One region of the Micromonospora sp. NBC_00821 genome, then DNA from elsewhere that is predicted to be linked to it. Evidence: predicted binding sites of a transcription regulator. Region 1 holds the regulator's gene; the other holds the start of a gene.
The links. Region 1 encodes HspR, which represses chaperone genes until heat shock. Its sites were predicted from a motif close to TTGAGTNNNNNNNACTCAA; they were not measured.
Positions count from the first base shown of each region.

Region 2: a site for HspR is predicted at 4,686-4,704, ahead of lon (endopeptidase La). Genes of this name have one in related genera too.

Region 1 covers NZ_CP108880.1:338,903-345,062, forward strand. Annotated here, with positions in the region: gene grpE (nucleotide exchange factor GrpE) at 1-377, shown strand, start outside; gene dnaJ (molecular chaperone DnaJ) at 463-1,644, shown strand; gene OHB44_RS01595 (heat shock protein transcriptional repressor HspR) at 1,675-2,115, shown strand; gene OHB44_RS01600 (hypothetical protein) at 2,252-2,446, shown strand; gene OHB44_RS01605 (hypothetical protein) at 2,688-3,119, opposite strand; partial or broken gene OHB44_RS01610 (GNAT family N-acetyltransferase) at 3,339-3,569, shown strand; gene OHB44_RS01615 (cation:proton antiporter) at 3,558-4,772, opposite strand; gene OHB44_RS01620 (cation:proton antiporter regulatory subunit) at 4,778-5,278, opposite strand; gene OHB44_RS01625 (epoxide hydrolase family protein) at 5,396-6,160, opposite strand, start outside.
Region 2 covers NZ_CP108880.1:3,676,121-3,682,280, reverse strand. Annotated here, with positions in the region: gene OHB44_RS16890 (DEAD/DEAH box helicase) at 1-414, shown strand, start outside; gene OHB44_RS16885 (right-handed parallel beta-helix repeat-containing protein) at 509-1,708, opposite strand; gene OHB44_RS16880 (DoxX family protein) at 1,797-2,201, opposite strand; gene lon (endopeptidase La) at 2,332-4,662, opposite strand; gene OHB44_RS16870 (manganese catalase family protein) at 4,802-5,671, opposite strand; gene OHB44_RS16865 (sensor histidine kinase) at 5,755-6,160, opposite strand, start outside.

The DNA of each region.
Region 1 (6,160 bases):
GGGTGTCGGCCGAGTACGCCAACTACCGCAAGCGGGTCGACCGCGACCGCAGCCTCGTCCAGGAGCAGGCGACCGGTTCGGTGCTGGCCGCGCTGCTGCCGATCCTGGACGACCTGGACCGGGCCCGGGAACACGGCGACCTGGTCGGGCCGTTCGGCACTGTGGCGGAACAACTCACCACAGCGCTGGGCAAGTTCGGCCTGAACGCCTTCGGCGAGCAGGGCGACCCGTTCGATCCGACCCGGCACGAGGCGGTCGCGCACCAGACCTCGGCCGACGTCAGCGAGCCGACCTGCGTACAGGTCATGCGACGCGGCTACCAGCTCGGTGAGCGGCTGTTGCGCCCCGCGCTGGTCGCGGTCGCGGATCCGAAATAGTGCCAGACAGTGACCGAGCTGTCCCGTCCACCGCTCAGCGGTGGGCGGGACGGCCGGGCCACCAGGGTCGGAAGGAGGTGGACCGGTGAGTTCGAAGGACTGGATCGAGAAGGACTTCTACGCCGTGCTCGGCGTGGACAAGGCCGCCTCCGCGGATGACATCAAGAAGGCGTACCGCAAGGTGGCCCGGGAGTCGCACCCGGACCACAACCCGGGCGACCCGAAGGCCGAGGAGCGGTTCAAGGCCGCGTCCGAGGCGTACAACGTGCTGTCGGACAGCGGCCGCCGTCGCGAGTACGACGAGATGCGTTCGCTCTTCGGCTCTGGCGCGTTCCGGCGCAACGCCCGGGGTGGGGGTCAGCCGGGCGGCATGCCGTTCGACGTCTCCGACATGTTCGGCGGAGGCGGAGGCGGCGATCGTCGCTTCGGCGGCGCCGGCTTCCAGGACCTCTTCAGCTCGATCTTCAGTGGTGGTCAGGCCGGTGGGCAGGCCGCACCACACGGTCCGGCCCGTGGTCGGGACGTGGAGACCGAGGTGGCGCTGGACTTCGGCGACGCGGTGCGCGGAGTGACGCTGCCCCTGACGCTACGCGCGCCGGGAGTCTGCGACACCTGCCACGGCAACGGGGCCAAGCCCGGCACCCAGCCGCGTACCTGCCCGGTCTGTCATGGTGCCGGCGTGACCACCCGCAACCAAGGGTCGTTCAGCTTCTCCGAGCCGTGCCGCAACTGCCAGGGCGTCGGCACAGTGGTCGAGGAGAAGTGCCCGGAGTGCCACGGCAGCGGCGGTGTCACCAAGACCCGCACCATGAACGTGCGCTTCCCGGCCGGTGTGGCCGACGGTCAACGCATCCGGCTGGCCGGGCGTGGCGAGCCGGGCGAGCGCGGTGGCCCGGCTGGTGACCTCTTCGTGCACGTCAAGGTTCGGCCGGACGAGCTGTTCGGGCGTACCGGGGACGACCTGACGCTGACCGTGCCGGTCACCTTCGCGGAGGCCGTGCTCGGCACGGACCTGCGGGTGCCCACGCTCGACGGTGCGATGACCCTGCGGGTGCCGCCGGGAACGCCGAGCGGGCGGGTGCTGCGGGCTCGCGGCAAGGGTGTGGTCCGTCGCGACGGGCAGGCCGGTGACCTGCTGGTCACGCTGGACGTGGTGGTGCCGGCCCGGTTGTCGGACGAGGCGCGTACGGCGCTGGAGTCGTTCGCCGAGCAGACCCCGCCGGCGGCCCGGGAACATCTCGACGCACGGGTGCGTCGAGTCAGTTAGTCCGGTGGAATGGACGCGGAGGTGAGCGGGATGTCGGGCGAGTTCCTCGGTTCGGGCGACCCTGCCTACGAGGCCAAGGTGCTGATGATCTCGGTAGCGGCACGGATGGCGGGGATGCACCCGCAGACCCTGCGCCAGTACGACCGACTGGGGCTGGTGCAGCCCGGCCGGGCCGCTGGTGGCGGGCGTCGCTACAGCGTCCGCGACGTGGTGCTGCTGCGCGAGGTGCAGCGGCTCAGCCAGGACGACGGGATCAACCTGGCCGGCGTCAAGCGGATCATCGGGCTGGAGCGGCTGCTGGAGCAGGCGCAGCAGCGGGTGGCCCGGCTGGAGGCGGAGCTGGACGCCGCGTACCGCCGGGTGGCGGAGCTGGAGTCGTTGGCCCGCTTCCCGGGCCGGGATCTGGTGCCGACCAACCGCACGTCCACAGCGCTGGTGGTGTGGCGCCCCCGCCGGACGCCCGATCGCTGACCTGCCGCTCACCCGGATCTGTCTTCTCGGCCCGGACCGCGCTGGATTCCCGGCGCGGTCCGGGCCGCTTCAGTTAGCCTGTCGATAAGGGTCCAATCGGCTTAATCTGGACCTACCGGCATGGCGAGGGGGAGCGATGGCGGAATCGGCGAAGAAGGTGGCCCAGCAGACCGAGGACCGGTTGGAGAACCTGGCCGAGACCGTCCGCAAGAAGTTCGACAAGGTGACCGAGGGGACCTACCGGGACCGGATCATCGCGGGCCGGTTCGCCGAAGATGGCGACCACGCCGGCGAACGGGGCCGAGCCGAGACGGAACGCAAGCAGGACTGACCGGTGACCGACGTGCGGGCCGGGACCCACGGGGGGTCCCGGCCCGTTCGCCGCGTCGGGGTCGGGGCCCGTTCGCCGTCGGAGTGCGGGCCGGACGTCGGGACGCCGCCCTCGGCCCGGGGTGGGTGGCCAGCCGACGCGTAGGTCCTTTCGAGCTGAATCGTTTGCGACATCAGCTCCAAAGGGCCGCGAACAGCAACAGCACCCAGCCACCGCGGGCGAGGGAGCCACCTAAGTCGTCTCAGCCGAGGCGGCGGTTTTCGCGGACCAGGCCGCCCTCGCACCAGTCCCGGTAGACGAAGAGGTCCGGTCGGGCCAACAGCACCCGGCCGTTGTGCGCCCAGACCTTCATCAGCTCGTCGCCGTCACGCTCGGCCTGTTCGACGAGCTTGCGGAAGCGGCGCTTCGGGTGGGCGCGGAAGTTCGTCCGGATGCCGTCGGCCGCGTAGATGTAGAGGCAGTGCAGCGCGAAACGCCGGGCCGGGCAGGTTGGATCCATCGCCAACTCGAAGAGCGTCAACACCAGCCGGTCGCCGGAGACCAGCAGGTCCCAGTCGGGTGGCATCGAGGCCAACGGCACCGAATCGGGCTTGTACGCCCAGGCTCGCAACTCCGCCGGAGTCGGATCGACGGGGTTGGCGAAGCCGTGGAACGTCGACTCCTGCACGCTCACCGGCCAACCTTCCGCTCTCGCCCGCGTTTGGCAACGCTGCCTGCGGACCCTGGCTGCTGGGGCGAAACGGTAACCCGCCGTCGGGTGCTGCGGTAGTACCCGCGAGGAGCAATTCCGCAACCGTTGGCACGGGCGGGTCCGTTGCATCGACAGCGCAGCCGATGATGCTCCTATGACAATCCACGTTAGACGGTTACGGCGGGGTGCCGGGGCCGAGTTCGTCGAAGGGCTGGAGTGGCTTTTCGCGAGGATCTCGCCGTGCACCCCGAGTGGCGCTCCCGGGGTGTCGGCTCCCGCCTCCTGGCGGCGGCCAGGGCGTGGGCGCACGACAAGGGTGCCGACTATGTCTTCCTGGAGTCCGGCCTCGCCCGGACGGAGGCGCACCGCTTCTACCTCCGCGAGGGTGCGACGCACGCCGCCGCGGCGTTCAGGTGGAGCTCAGTGCAGTGAGTCGGCGACCGGGATCGGCTCCCGCCGTTGGGCCGCCGCGCGGTTGCGCAGCCACCGCTTGAACCACGGGTAGTCCGGCAGCCGGGCCAGGATCGGCCCGGTCACCACGGTGATCAGGACGTACGTCGCGGCCAGCGCCGCCAACCGCGGCTCGACACTCCCGGCGGCCACCGCGAGCCCGGCGATGACGATGGAGAACTCACCTCGGGGTACGAGTGCCAGGCCGGTCCGCCATCGACCGGGTTCCGCGATGCCGACCCGGCGGGCGGCCAGGTAGCCGGTGAGCGTCTTCGTCGCCATGGTGACCACTGCCAACGCGAGCGCCGGCAGCAGCACCGGGGGGATGTCCTGCGGGTCGGTGGTCAGGCCGAAGAAGACGAAGAACACAGCGGCGAACAGGTCCCGCAGCGGCGAGAGCAATTCGGTGGCGTGGTGCGCCACCGGGCCGGAGAGCGCGATGCCGACCAGGAACGCGCCGACCGCCGCCGACACCTTGAGCGACGCGGCGAGGCCCGCGATCAGCAATGTCAGACCGAGTACGCCGAGCAGCAGCGCCTCCGGGTCCTTCACCGACAGGGCGGACGAGATCAGGTGGCCGTACCGGATGGCGACCACCAGCACGATCAGCACAGTGCCCACCGCGATGGTGAGCGCGATTCCGCCGCCGAGCAGGCCGGTGCCGGCCAGTACGGCGGTGACGAGCGGCAGGTAGAGGGCCATCGCCAGGTCCTCGATGACCAGCACCGAGAGGATTACCGGGGTTTCCCGGTTACCGAGCCGGCCCAGGTCGGCGAGGACCTTGGCGATCACCCCGGAGGAGGACACCCAGGTGATGCCGCCGAGTACCAGGGCGGCGACCCAGTCCCAGCCGAGCAGCAGGGCGAACCCCGCGCCGGGTAGCGCGTTGAGGACGCCGTCGATCAGCCCGGCCGGTGCCGCCGAGCGCAGGTTGCCGACGAGTTCGTTGGCTGAATACTCCAGCCCGAGCATCACCAGCAGAAGGATGACGCCGATCTCGGCGCCGACCGCGAAGAACTCCTCGCTGGCGTCCAGCGGCAGCAGCCCGCCGTGCCCGAACGCGAGCCCGGCGAGCAGGTAGAGGGGAATGGGAGAGAGGCCGAATCGCCGGCTGAGCCGGCTGAGAAGCCCAAGCAGCAGCAGCAGCGCACCGACTTCGATGAGCAGCGTGGTGAAATCGTGCATCCGCCTCAGCCGTCCGGGTCACTGTCGGCGAGGATGGCGGAAACGCCGTCGAGACCTCTACGGGTCCCGACAACGACCACCACGTCGCCGGCCGCGAAGCGGAAGGAGGGGAGTGGCGAAACGATCACTTCGCCTTCACGCAGTACAGCCACGATGGAGGCGCTGGTGCGGGTACGCGCCTTGGTGTCGCCGAGCTTCCGGTTGACGTACGGGGAGCCGGCCGTGATGGCGATCTGCTCGGTGAGCAGACCGGCGGCCTGCTCCCGGAGCCCGGAGAGCTGGCCGAGCATCAGCGACGCGCCGAGGATGTCGGCGAGAGCCTCAGCCTCGTCGTCGGTCAGCGGGATGTCCGACTGGCAGGCGTCGGGGTCGTCGGGATCGTAGAGAACGAGATCACGGCGGCCATTGCGGTGGGAAACGACGCCCAGGCGGCGTCCGGACTCCGTCACCAGATCGTGACGTACCCCGATCCCGGGTAAGGCGGTCTGCTCGACACGTACTCGCACAGTCCAAGGCTACCGCTTCGTGAACAGAACGCAGATCTTGGAGGGACAGCCCTCCTCGGATCAAGCGGTCGGTGCCCGCGCCGGCAGAGCGGGCGCGGGCACCTGGGCACGTCGGGGTCAGCGGAGGCTGGCGAAGAACTCGCGGATGTCGGTGACCAGCACCCCGGGGGCCTGGTGGGCCGCGTAGTGACCGCCGACGTCGCCCCGGCCGTCGACGTCGGTCTCGTACGCCGTCCACCGGACGATGTTCGAGTGGTCCCGTTCGGCGAAGCGGCGGATGGACTGGAAGTCGCCGGGGAACATGGCCAGCGCGGTCGGAGCGGTGGTCGGCTCGGTCGGCGGCTCGCCGGCGTGCGCGTCCTCCCAGTAGAGCCGGATCGCCGAGGCGGCAGTGCCGGTGAACCAGTAGAGCGCGATGTTGGCCAGCACGAAGTCGGCGTCCAGGCTCTCGTCGAAGAGCTGGGCGTTCCAGGCGAGCAGCCCCACCGGCGAGTCGGCCAGCGCGAACGCCAGGGTCTGCGGCTGCTGACTGTGCACCTGGTTGAAGGAGAACTTGTTCTCGTAGAACCACTGGAGGTGCCCGAGCGCCGCCTGGTCCGCCTCGGAGAGCCCGGCGAACTCGGCCGGGTCGCCGGAGGGGAACGAGAAGAGTTGGGTGACGTGTACGCCGAGCACCCGCTCCGGGGCGATCCGGCCCAACTCCGGCGCGATCATCGAGCCGGCGTCGTTGCCGACCGCGCCGTAGCTGTCGTACCCCAGGCGGTCCATCAGCTCGGCCCAGGCGCGGGCGATGCGGAACCGGTTCCAGCCGGCGCCGTGGGTCGGGCCGGAGAACCCGAAGCCGGGCAGCGACGGGACGACCACGTGGAAGGCCGGCGCGTC
Region 2 (6,160 bases), 3.3 Mb from region 1:
GCCCTCGCTGCCGTGAAGCTGGCCCACGAGGTGACGTCGCCGGGCTCCGACGACGAGGAGGAGATCCCGCAGGTTCCGGTCCGTGGGCCGCGCGAGGGTCGACCGGAGGCCGGCGGCCGGGGCGGCGACCGGCGGGGCGGGGGCCGGCCACGCTCCGGCGGCGGCAACACCGTCCAGGTCTTCGTCGGCCTGGGTCGACGCGCCGGGGTACGCCCGCAGGATCTGGTCGGCGCGATCACCGGGGAGACCGGCATCCGCGGCCGGGACATCGGCTCGATCGAGATCGCCGACCGGTTCTCACTGGTGGAGGTGCCGCAGGGGGTGGCCGACGAGGTCATCTCCGGGTTGCGCTCCAGCACGATCAAGGGCCGCAAGGCCACAGTGCGCCGCGACCGCGGCGGCGACGAGCGCTGAGCACGCCGTCGGCGACCGCCGGAGCACGACGGTCGCCGACGACAGGTCCGGCGAGGCGGCGGGAGAACCGTGAGCAGTCGCCGCCCCACCGGTGCTAGCCGATGTTTCCGTCGACCACGTTGTTGGCGCCGGCCAGCGACGCGCCACCGGACCGGTGGTCGTACGCCCGCATCACGTTGTTGGTGACGATCCAGTTGTTGCTGGTGCCGACAGTGACGATCGGTCGGTCCTGGCGGCGGGGTGTCGCGTCGTCGTAGAACTGGTTGCCGATCACCTGGCACAGGCCGGCGTCACGGCCCAGGATCCCGTTGGCGCCGTTGTCGTGGATGTCGAGCCCCATGATCCGGGTACGTGCGGATGAGGAGACCTCGATGCCGTTGGTGGCGTTGCGCCACAGCCGGCCGCCGATGAACTGGGTCCCCCAGACCCGCCGCAGGTCGGCGCCGCTGCCGGTGCCACTGGTGCCGTTCGACTCCAGGTAGACGTTCTGGAAGATGTTTCGGTGGGCGGATTCGCGCAGCTCTACGCCGTTGCCCCGACAACCCCAGACATGCAGGTTGTCGAAGAAGCAGGCACTGTCCAGTAGCCGCATCCCGGTCTGGCACTCACCGACCCAGACGTTGAGGAACTCGTTGTCGTACGCGACCTTGTTCACGAGGATGCCGACGCCGAGGCAGTCCTCGATGTTGATATCGGTGATCTTGTTGGCGTGGGCGCTGGTGTCCGCGTCAGTGCCGAGGAACTCGATGGCGTGGCTGCCCGAGTTGCCGAAGTGCAGGTGGTGGAAGGTCGACCGGGGGCCGCGGACTGTCAACAGCACGTTGGAGGTCCGCATGCCGTAGAAGTGCACGTTGGAGATTTGGTTGTACTTGCCGCTCGAGACCAGACGACCGGTGTAGCCCGGAGCCGGCTGGATGATCGCCGCGCCGATGTTCTCGCCGGTCCAGGTCACGCTCGTCGGGAAGCGGACCTCCGACCCGAGACCGAGGGTGCCCACCGGTTGGAAGATCTCCCCACCACCGGCCGGTAGCAGGTTCAGCGCGGTGGTGACCTTGTCCGACTCGTCACTGCCGTCGAGCCGGCAGCCGACCCTGGGGTCCCGGAGGCTGAGCGGGGCCTCCCGCACGGTCGTGACGGGCGGTGATCCGCCGTGTTCAGCAGCGGCGAGGGTGGCCACCGTCGTGGCCACCGCGGCGCCCGCGCCGCCGGCGAAGAGCAAGCGCCGGCCCAACCGTCGGCCCGGTGGACCTGACCGTTGTGGCACTGCCGGCGGTCCCGCATCAGGTGCGCTCACGATCGGTTCCATGCCTCTCCCCCGTTGAGTGCCACCTCGAGCGGCGGGCGGACTCCACTGTGCATTGTCGCGCGCCGGCCGGCACGGATCAGAGGGCGTACGGGCCGAAACGGCCCCAGGCCACCACGGCGGCGAGGACGAGCAGCACAGCGCAGGCGACCGCGCCCTGGATCTCGGTGCGACGCCCCTCCTGGGTGGCCTGCTGTTTGCGGGCGCGCAGGTGCACCAGCATGCCGCCGATCATGACGATGACCAGCCCGACGGCGGCGAGTGGGGTGAGCACTGTGGCGATGCCGGTGGCAGCGGGCAGTACGAGCCCGGCGGCGGCCAGCAGCTCGACCGCGCCGAGCGACTTGACCTGTGACGGCGGCACCGGGTCCACCCACCGCATCACGTCGCGCAGCTTGTCCTTGGGCTGGCTCAGCTTGGCCAGCCCGACGCCGGCGAAGACGGCGGCGAGCAGGATCTGAATGATCCAGAGCACCACGTTCACGGGGGTTCCTCCAGGGGGCCGCCTCGCGGCGGAGAGGTGGTTGACGGTGCAGACGAGACAGTAGACCTGCCCGGCGTACCGAAAGGGCCCCCGCCGTCGGAAGACGGAGGGGGCCCAATTGGTCGGAGCGTCAGACCGCGAAGAGCGCCGGACCGTCCAGCGTCTTCACGTCGGCCGGGCGCAACGCCAGGGCGAGCACGTCGGCCACGTCGGCCAGGGTGTGCACTGTCAGTGCCTCGCGCACCTCGGTCGGCAGGTCGTCCAGGTCGGGCTCGTTGCGCGCCGGGATGATCACCTCGGTGAGGCCGGCCCGGTGCGCCGCGAGCAGCTTCTGCTTCACCCCACCGATCGGCAGCACCCGACCGGAGAGCGTCACCTCACCGGTCATCCCGAACTCGGGGCGGACCGGGCGACCGGTGACCAGCGACGCCAGGGCCGTGACCATGGTGATGCCGGCGCTCGGACCGTCCTTGGGCACCGCGCCCGCCGGGAAGTGGACGTGGATCCGGCGTCCCGCGAGAGCGTTCGGGTCGATGCCGAACCGCCGCCCGTTGGAGCGCAGGTAGGAGAGTGCGATCTGCGCCGACTCCTTCATCACGTCACCGAGCTGGCCGGTCAGGGTCAGCCCCGGCTCACCCTCCATGCTCGTCGCCTCGATGAAGAGCACGTCCCCACCGGCGCCCGTGACGGCCAGACCGGTGGCCACGCCGGGCACGGCGGTACGCTCGGCCGATTCCGGTGTGAACTTCGGCCGACCCAGGTAACCGGTGAGGTTGTCGGTGCCCACGCGTGCCGGGGTCGGGTCCGTCGCCAGCGTCACCGCCACCTTGCGCAGGATCTTGGCCAGAGCCCGCTCGAGCTGCCGGACGCCGGCCTCCCGGGTGTACTCCCCCGCGATCAGCGCGAGAGCCTCGTCGGCGACGCTGACCTCGTCGACGGTCAGCCCGGCCCGCTCCCGCTGCCGGGGCAGCAGGTGGTCGCGGGCGATGGCGACCTTCTCGTCCTCGGTGTACCCGTCCAGGGTGACCAGCTCCATCCGGTCCAGCAGGGGGCCGGGGATGGACTCCACCACGTTGGCGGTGGCCAGGAAGAGCACGTCGGACAGGTCGAGGTCGACTTCCAGGTAGTGATCCCGGAAGGTGTGGTTCTGGGCCGGGTCGAGCACCTCCAGCAGGGCGGCGGCCGGGTCACCGGCGTAGCCGGCGGCCAGCTTGTCCACCTCGTCGAGGAGCACGACCGGGTTCATCGAACCGGCCTCGCGCAACGCGCGGACGATCCGACCGGGCAGCGCCCCCACGTAGGTGCGCCGGTGCCCGCGGATCTCCGCCTCGTCGCGGACGCCGCCGAGGGAGACCCGGACGAAGTTGCGCCCGAGCGCCCGCGCCACGGATTCGCCGAGGCTGGTCTTACCCACCCCGGGAGGACCGGCGAGGGCGAGCACCGCGCCGGAGCCGCGACCGCCGACCACACCGAGGTTGCGCTCGGCTCGCCGGTTGCGCACCGCCAGGTACTCCAGGATGCGGTCCTTGACGTCGGACAGGCCGGCGTGGTCGGCGTCGAGCACCGCCCGAGCCGCGGCCAGGTCGGTGTTGTCCTCGGTACGCGTGCCCCACGGCATCTCGAGCACGGTGTCCAGCCAGGTACGGATCCAGCCCGCCTCCGGGGAGGCGTCGCTGGCCCGCTCCAGCTTGCCGACCTCGCGCATGGCAGCCTCGCGTACCTTCTCCGGCAGCTCGGCGGACTCGACGCGGGACCGGTAGTCGGCGGAGCCGTCCGGCTCGTCCTCGCCCAGCTCCTTGCGGATCGCGGCGAGTTGCTGGCGCAGAAGGAACTCGCGCTGGGACTTCTCCAGCCCCTCGCGGACGTCACTGTTGATCTGCTCGGTGACCTCCTGCTCGGCCAGGTAGTCCTTCACCCAGCCGACCAGCAGCTCCAGCCGGGCGGTGACGTCCGGCGCGGCGAGCAGCTCGGTCTTCTGCTCCAGCGTCAGCCAGGGCGCGTAACCGGCCGAGTCGGCCAGCTCGGAGAGGTCGGTCATCCGCTCCACGGCGTCGATGACCTGCCAGGCGCCCCGCTGTTGGAGCACTGAGGTCACCAGGGCGCGGTACTCGCGGGCGAGTTCCCGGGCCCGACCGGCGTGGGCGGGTTCGTCGAGTTCGGTCGCCTCGACCCAGAGAGCGGCGCCGGGACCGGGCACGCCGGAGCCGATCCGGGCCCGGGACAGGCCACGGATGACGGCGGCGGGCTCACCCTCGGGCAGCCGGCCGACCTTCTCGATGGTGGCGACCACGCCCACCGGGCCGTATTCGCCGTCGATGCGCGGCACGGCCAGCAGCTTGCGGTCGCCGGTCGCACGCGCCGCGTCGATAGCGGCCTGGGTGGTGGGGTCGAGGGTCACCGGGATGACCATCCCGGGCAGCAGCACGGCGTCGGTCAGGGGAAGTACCGGAAGAGTTGCCATCGAACACCTGCCATCGCGTTGAGTTGAGCGTGTCTCACTCAAGTAACAAAGCGTTCCCCTTGTTCCGCTCTGTGACCCAGACCACTCTTCTCCCGGTCCGTCGGGTCGCCCGGGACCGGCGGGCGACCCGACAAGCACCTCAGGTGAGCTTGCTCTTCACCGCGTTCACCACCGAGCCGGCCACTCCGGGGTTGGTGCCGTACAGGCGAGGGTCACCCGGAGGCAGCACCGGTTCCGGCGCGTTCGCCAGCGGGTTGTCGTCGTACCGGAACTCGCCCTTGCCGTCCGGCGAGGGCCCGGACGCCCAGCGCCCCTGGGCGGCGTCGGTGCCCGAGGAGAAACCCAGGTAGGTGTAGCCGTACTCCTCGGTGAACTCACCCGAGTCCGGGAACGCCTCCGGCACCGGCATCTCCTCCAGCCCGTCCTCCTTGAGCTGCTCGATCGCCGCCAGCCACATGTTCTGGTGCATCGTGTCGCGGGCCAGCAGGAAGCGCAGCATCTGCTTGACGCCCGGGTCGTCGGTCATGTGGAACAACCGGGCGACCTGGAGCCGACCCTGCGCCTCGGCGGTGACGTTGAGCTGAAAATCGGCCAACAGGTTGCCGCTGGCGGTGATGAACGCGCCGCTCCACGGCACCCCGTTGGAATCGGTGGGCAGGGCCCCACCACCACCGTGAATGAAGTGCGCCGGGTTCTCACCGGCGTAGGTCGCGGCGCCTCCGGGGTCCTCCGCGATCCCCTCGGTCAGCGACAGCGGCGCGTTGTCCAACAGCCGGGTGATCATCGTGACGATCATCTCGACGTGGCCCATCTCCTCCGTGCCGACGTCGAGCAGCAGGTCCTTGTACTTGCCGGGCAGTCGGCAGTTCCAACCCTGGAAGAGATACTGGTTGGCGACAGTCATCTCGCCCCACTTGCCGCCCAACACCTCCTGCAAACGACGGGCGAACGCCGCGTCCGGGCCGTCCGGCTTGGCTTCGAACTGCAGATCCTTGACGTGGCTGAACATCCAACCTCCTCGGTACCGGAAACAGGTAGCGAGGCCGTTCCCGCCCCGCTGACCCGAGCGGGCCAACCGGTGTCCCGCTCGGGTCAGCGCACCGGGCGAGCCACCGGCAGCAGCACCTCCAACGCCACTCCACGGGGCCGTAGCCGGTGCGCCCGTAACGCTCCCCCGTCCGTCGCGAGGAGCTGCCGCGCGATCCACAGACCCAGACCGGACATCCCGACGGCCGGCGCCGGACGCCGCAGCGCGACCAGCAGCGCATCATCGACCCGACCCTCGTCGGTGACCAGGATGCTCAGGCTGGGGCCGCGCACTGTCGCGTAGAGCCCGACCTGTCCGTCCGGCGGGCCGTGCCGCAACGCGTTCTGCACCAGGTTGACCAGGACTTGACGGGTTCGTCCGGCCGGTACCGGGCAGGAGGCCGCCCACCGGGTGGCCCGCGCCCGCCGGCGGCCGACCGGCACCAGCGCGGCGGCCTCCCGCAGGATGCCC